3 regions of the Idiomarina sp. T82-3 genome follow, and region 3 is predicted to be linked to each of the others. Evidence: predicted binding sites of a transcription regulator. Region 3 holds the regulator's gene; each other region holds the start of a gene.

Region 1 (2,277 bases), on a different contig from region 3:
GGATCATCAATACGAAGACGGTCGAGTGAGATAATTGATATGACGACGAGTACACCCGCGCTTGCGCCGATAATCGCGGCGGTGTAGGGCTCCGGTGTTAAGGGTTGAGCAGTAATCGCGACTAAGCCGGCCAATACCCCGTTTACAATCATTGTCAGATCCGCTTTGCGCCAAATAAAAACAGTGATGAGCAGTGCACCTATTGCCCCAGCTGCTGCTGCCGTATTGGTGTTCACGAATACTTTTGCCACTGCATTTGCATTTTCTATGTCATGGATGGCCAACTGTGAGCCACCGTTAAAACCGAACCACCCAAACCAGAGAATTAATGTACCTAACGCCGCTAACGGCATGTTAGCGCCGGGAATAGCGGTCGGCTTGCCGTCCTTATATTTACCTCGTCGAGCGCCTAATAATAGAACACCCGCAAGCGCTGCTGATGCACCTGCCATGTGAACAATACCCGAGCCCGCAAAGTCGACAAAGCCGGCTTCAGCCAGAAATCCGCCTCCCCAGCTCCAGCTACCTTGAAAAGGATAAATAAAGGCTGACAGAACGACGGCAAAAATAAAGAACGCCAGTAATTTCATACGTTCAGCGACTGCACCAGAAACAATCGACATAGCTGTAGCGACAAACACACTTTGAAAGAAAAAGTCAGCATTGTCGGCGAAGTTGTCGGTACCACCAGCGCCATACATGAGAGTGTAGCCCATTATCAGGTAGGCGATACAGGCGAGCGCAAAAAGGACAATATTTTTAGTGAGTATTTCGGTGGTGTTTTTACTGCGTACTAAGCCTGCTTCTAGCATTGCGAAGCCGGCTGCCATCCACATGACTAATGCGCCTGACAACAAAATATATAGTGTATTTAATGCGTACTCTGTACTTGCGAGTGAAGTTGCATTCATCACGTATTCCTCCTAGCTACAGGGCTTCTTGGTCGACTTCACCGGTACGAATGCGTACACAGTGTTCGAGATGCGTCACGAAAATCTTGCCATCGCCGATGTTGCCGGTGTGGGCGGCTTCAGAGATGACCTCAACAGCCCGCTCGAGTTGGTCATCACTGACAGCAAGCTCTAGACGAATTTTGGGTAGAAAATCGACACGGTATTCAGCACCACGATAGAGTTCGGTATGACCTTTTTGACGACCAAACCCTCGTACTTCCGCGATCGTCATGCCGGTACAGCCGATATCCGCGAGTGCTTGTCGCACATCGTCTAATTTGAATGGCTTTATTAAAGCGGTAATCATTTTCATAACAGCTCTCCGTTAATGTAGATAAATTGTTAATACAGAATTCGTGCCAGTAATTAAATCAAGTTAAAACAGAGGGTTATGAATATCTTTGGGAAGAGTGCTCGCTAAGAAAGCATGGTTATGGTGCAGATGCACTTCGAGGGTGCAGTTAAACAAAAGCAAATTGAGTTGAACCGAAGTTACGCAACAGGGATACTTGTATCATGCAACAGCGAAGTAGAGGACTGTACAAATGTTGGTAGGTAATCGCACCAGTGATTTAGTAGGGCAGACGGATTTGTTACGAGTGCACTCACTTTCAGAGCGCAGTGGCAGTAATATTTATTTAAAGTGTGAGTTTCAAAACCCTGGCGGCTCAATTAAGGATCGTGCTGCAAAGCAGCTGATAGAAGACGCTATGGAACGTGGTGAATTGAAGCCGGGTATGACAGTGGTCGAGGGGACTGCAGGCAATACCGGTATTGGGCTGGCATTAGTTGCCAAATCATTTGGTCTTAAAATGCTTGCGGTTATGCCCAATGATCAATCGCCAGAAAAAGAGCGCATGATCGCGCTACATGGCGGGCAACTTAAAACGGTTGATCCAGTCCCCTTTAAAAACCCTAATCATTTTTATCATACGGCACGTCGTATCGCGGAAGAGCGTGATGACTGTTGGTGGGCTAATCAGTTCGAGAATACGAGTAATGCGCGCGCTCACTATTTGCATACAGGACCAGAAATCTGGCAACAACTGAATGGTAACATTGATACCTTTGTTTCCGTTGCGGGTACGGGCGGCACCATCGGTGGTAACAGTCGTTATTTCAAGGAGAAAAACCCGAATATTGATGTCTGGCTTGCTGATCCGGACGGCTCTGGGATTTTTGAGTTTTTGCGAACCGGCGAGTATGTTTCGAACGGTAGTTCAATGACTGAAGGCATTGGCATCATGCGCTTGGTGGATAACTTTAAAGAAGCGCGTATCGACCATGCTGTTAACTTACCCGATCAAGATCTCATTAGTATCTC
Region 2 (2,277 bases), on a different contig from region 3:
GGAAGCCAAATTCTTGCGACTGCTTTTTACGGACCCCTTTGATGCGCGATAATAATTCGCCACCCTGACTTCGATCGACCAACGGAATTAAGCGATATCCGACTTCTAAACCGAGCGTATCCACGTGACGCACGTCGTCCCAACTGAGTTCCTTTTGCGCCAGCTGCTGTTGTTGCTCTTGCTGCTGTTGCTCAACCTGTTCAGTTTCTTGGCTCTCGGCATGACGCATTTTGTAATAAGCCGCGCCGGCCAATACAGCCGACATGGATAAAAAAGCAAAGTGCGGCATACCTGGAATGACGCCCATCGCAAAGAGCACCGCACTTGAGATGACCAACACTTTAGGGTTGTTGATGAGCTGGAACACCACCGCATCGCCCATATCTTTGGTGTCGTTCTCGCGCGTGATAATGATTGCTGTAGCCACAGAGAGTAAAAGTGCGGGGATCTGTGCCACCAAACCATCACCGATGGTGAGCAAGGTGTAAACCTCAATCGCCTGACCAAACGACAGGTTGTGCTGGATCATGCCAATTAAGAAACCACCCACCACGTTGATGAGCAATATTAAGATACCGGCAATGGCATCGCCCTTAACAAATTTACTGGCACCATCCATGGAGCCATAGAAGTCGGCTTCACGAGTAACATCACTTCGGCGCGCTTTGGCTTCCTCTTGATTGATTAATCCGGCATTGAGGTCAGCATCAATCGCCATTTGCTTGCCGGGCATCGCGTCCAAAGTAAAGCGCGCTGTCACCTCTGAGATACGCCCTGCGCCTTTAGTGATAACGATAAAGTTGATAATGACCAAAATCGCAAACACCACCAAACCGACAGTATAGTTACCACCGATAACCACACTACCGAACGCCTCAATGACACTACCGGCGGCACCGGGGCCTTCGTGACCATTCAGCAACACCACACGGGTGGAGGCGACGTTCAGTGACAAGCGCAATACCGTGGCGATGAGCAGCACCGTAGGAAACGCGGCAAAATCGAGCGGGCGTTGGGTATAAACGGCGACCAACATCACCACGAGGGAGAGCGTGATAGAAAACGAAAACAACACGTCGAGCAAGAATGGTGGAATCGGTAGTACCACCATCGCCAATATTGCCATGACCGCGAGCGGGGTACCGAACCCTTTAATTAAGTGCGAGTTTGCCTGTGCTAACCCTTTAAAATTGTTCAGTTTTGCAGCACCACTTGCCATACTTCGTTTCCTGCGCGTCAAAAAAATGATTCTCTGCCGAACAGATACAAGTTTTATGCCAACACAATCAGCTTATCGCTTACGCTCGTATCGGATGACTCGGCTAGGTATTTCGGGTGTTTAGATTTAGCTTTGTGCGAGGTGTGATGTAAGAGGAACGAAGTGATGCCGAGTAGCTTGCTCGAATGGTCTGTGTGCTCTTTGTTGAGTTTAGTATTAATGGGCGCAGGCGTGCCCGCGATGCAAAATACCACCTCACAACTTGAGGCACGAGCGCTGGCGTTGCGCGGACTCAACTTGTTGCAAGCGTATCAAGCGCGCGCACAAGCGCAAAAACGTCATATTAAAGTGCCCCTGACATTTATTAAGCATGCGTTAGATACACGAGGGTGGCAGTTTTCGAGTAATTATGATGACGAGACGCGGCCGTTGACTTTTTATGCGCCGCAAGGATACGCCCGCGCCGGTCGTTTGAATATGCACAAAGGTGAGCTTCATTTACGCTGGGTGATTAGTGCCTTAGGTCGCGTACGCTATTGCAATGCGGGCACTGCCGAACTTCCGGGGGTTGCGACATGCGTTTAGCCCGATGTGCGGTAACTCACTATTGTCGTGGCGTGGCACTGATAGAGTTAATGGTGGCTTGCCTGCTAATGGCGCTGCTCGCTAGCTCATCGGTGCAAGTTATTCTTTGGCAGTTGACGACGGTAACATCGGCGCTAAAGCAAGCCCATACGCCACTTGAAATACACAGTCTGGCGTTGCAATTGGGCCGCGATATATTCGGCAGCCAGTCGATTACTTTACACTCGGGTTCCAACGGTCAGTCGTGCTATATCATCTTAACCGCAGCCGAAGATCAGGTGGGTTACCGGCTTAACGACGGTGTTTTGCAGTATCACGGTAATGCAGTTAATTGTGATGGGCGTGGTTGGCAGGGACTCTCTGTGGCACAGAGCGTGCCCCTCACTCAGTTTGAGGTTATTTCAATGAATGCCGGTTATATTATCCGTCTCGCCAGTCCCGACTACGCCGTCGAATTACCCTTGAGTCATTTT
Region 3 (2,277 bases):
AATGACAGTGCGCGATAATTTAATGGCTATCCTCGAAACTCGCAAATCGCTTACAACGATAGAACGAGAAGAAAAGCTCGACGCTTTATTAGAAGAGTTCAATATCGGGCATATTGTTAACAGTTTAGGCATGAGCTTATCGGGGGGTGAACGGCGACGGGTTGAAATTGCTCGAGCGCTTGCCGCTGATCCGACGTTCATATTGCTTGATGAGCCGTTTGCAGGTGTTGACCCCATTTCAGTCTTGGATATCAAAAAAATTATCGAACACCTCAAGCACCGTGGCATAGGCGTGTTGATTACCGACCATAACGTGCGCGAAACGTTGTCAGTATGCGAGCATGCTTATATCGTTAGTCACGGGGAACTGATTGCCAGCGGTGATGCAAATAGCGTATTGTCAAACCAACAGGTTAAAGATGTCTACCTCGGTGAGCAGTTCACCTTGTAACGGAGCACAAGTGAGGCCGGGATAATCAGATGAAACAAAGTTTGCAACTAAAAATGGGTCAACAATTGACGATGACCCCACAATTACAACAAGCCATTCGGTTGTTGCAACTCTCATCGCTCGATCTACAAGCTGAGATTCAAGAAGCCTTAGATAGTAACCCCTTACTTGAGGTAGAGAACGAGGCCGACGACGCGCCTCAAGAGTCTTCTCAACAAGCTAAAAATGACGATAGCCAAAAAGAAACGTCTGATGCGCTGAACGAGCAATCTCTGCCTGACGATTTACCATTAGACAGCACTTGGGACGATACCTATACCTCAACCACGCCCTCCAGCAGCTTAAGCTCGAGCCAGTCATTTGATGGTGAACATGATGTTTACCAAGGCGAAACCAACGACTCCCTGCATGACCATCTGTTATGGCAAATGCAGCTATCTCACTTTACCGACGAGGATGCGGCTATCGCCACCGCGATTATTGAGTCTATCGATGAGCGCGGTTATCTCACGACCGATGTTACAGAGCTCGTTGAGGCCATTGCACTCCCCGAGGTTGACGTCGAAGAAGTCGCTATGGTGCTAAAGCGAATTCAACGCTTTGACCCGGTCGGCGTTGGGGCGCGCACGATCCAAGAATGTTTGAGTATTCAATTACAACAACTAACTGATGAAACACCCCATAAAAATCTGGCATTGACCCTGATTAACGATTACATGGAACTTATGGGTGCAAGGGATTACAAAGGTCTGCAACGCAAGCTAAGAATAGATGAGGCCGAACTAAAAAGTACATTACGGTTGATTCAAACCTTGAATCCTTATCCCGGAGATGCAATCGACCAAAAGCCAACTGAATACGTTATCCCTGATATCTCCGTGGTTAAAAAGAATGGTCGTTGGGTGGTCGAATTAAATCCAGATAGCGTACCTAAATTAAGAGTGAACGAAGAATATGCAGCGCTGAGTCGGCAGGCAAAATCAAGTGCAGACTCTCAGTATATAAAGCAGCACACACAGGAAGCACGCTGGTTTATAAAAAGCTTAGAGAGTCGAAACGACACGCTACTTAAAGTTGCACATTGTATCGTTCAACGCCAACAAGGCTTTTTTGAGCATGGTGAGGAGGCAATGAAGCCGATGGTTCTGAATGATGTCGCAGAAGCCGTAGATATGCACGAAAGTACGATTTCGCGCGTTACAACCCAGAAATACCTTCATTGTCCCCGCGGCATCTTTGAGCTCAAGTACTTCTTTTCCAGTCATGTGAGTACCGAAACAGGAGGTGAGTGTTCAAGTACCGCTATAAGAGCACTAATCAAAAAATTGGTTGCCGCGGAGAACCGCGCAAAACCATTAAGCGACAACAAAATTGCTGAACTCATCGCAGATCAGGGAATCCAAGTAGCTAGGAGAACGATCGCGAAATATCGCGAATCGCTCAATATTCCCTCTTCAAGCCAGCGGAAGAGTCTGCTTTAATATTGTTCAACCGTAGAAGGAAGACGTTATGCAAATCAACCTAACAGGTCATCACATTGATATTACCGACGCGTTGCGTGAATACGTGGATACAAAATTTGCCAAACTAGAGCGCCACTTTGACCACATAAACAACGTTCACGTCATCCTAAATGTTGAAAAAACGATTCAAAAAGCGGAAGCTACGCTTCACGTCAATGGCGGAGAGATTTTCGCCGATGCAGAACACGAAGATATGTACGCGGCAATCGATGGGCTTATTAATAAGCTCGATCGCCAAGTGATTAAACACAAAGAAAAGTTGAAAAAACACTAAATCATGCAATTGTCCGATCTTTTGAGCCC

Evidence for each region. Region 3 encodes sigma-54, which starts transcription at its own class of promoters, with help from an activator protein. Its sites were predicted from a motif close to GTTGGCACGNNNNTNGNNT; they were not measured.
Region 1: a site for sigma-54 is predicted at 1,299-1,317, ahead of AWU56_RS01975 (P-II family nitrogen regulator). Genes of this name have one in related genera too.
Region 2: a site for sigma-54 is predicted at 1,264-1,282, ahead of flhA (flagellar biosynthesis protein FlhA). Genes of this name have one in related genera too.

The regions. Positions count from the first base shown of each region.
Region 1 covers NZ_LSBQ01000002.1:170,305-172,581, forward strand. The annotation lists gene AWU56_RS01970 (ammonium transporter family protein) at 1-911, opposite strand, end outside; gene AWU56_RS01975 (P-II family nitrogen regulator) at 928-1,266, opposite strand; gene AWU56_RS01980 (cysteine synthase A) at 1,499-2,277, shown strand, end outside.
Region 2 covers NZ_LSBQ01000007.1:52,239-54,515, reverse strand. The annotation lists gene flhA (flagellar biosynthesis protein FlhA) at 1-1,219, opposite strand, end outside; gene AWU56_RS06250 (hypothetical protein) at 1,385-1,804, shown strand; gene AWU56_RS06245 (hypothetical protein) at 1,795-2,277, shown strand, end outside.
Region 3 covers NZ_LSBQ01000001.1:207,693-209,969, forward strand. The annotation lists gene lptB (LPS export ABC transporter ATP-binding protein) at 1-451, shown strand, start outside; gene AWU56_RS00965 (RNA polymerase factor sigma-54) at 481-1,932, shown strand; gene hpf (ribosome hibernation promoting factor) at 1,961-2,248, shown strand; gene ptsN (PTS IIA-like nitrogen regulatory protein PtsN) at 2,252-2,277, shown strand, end outside.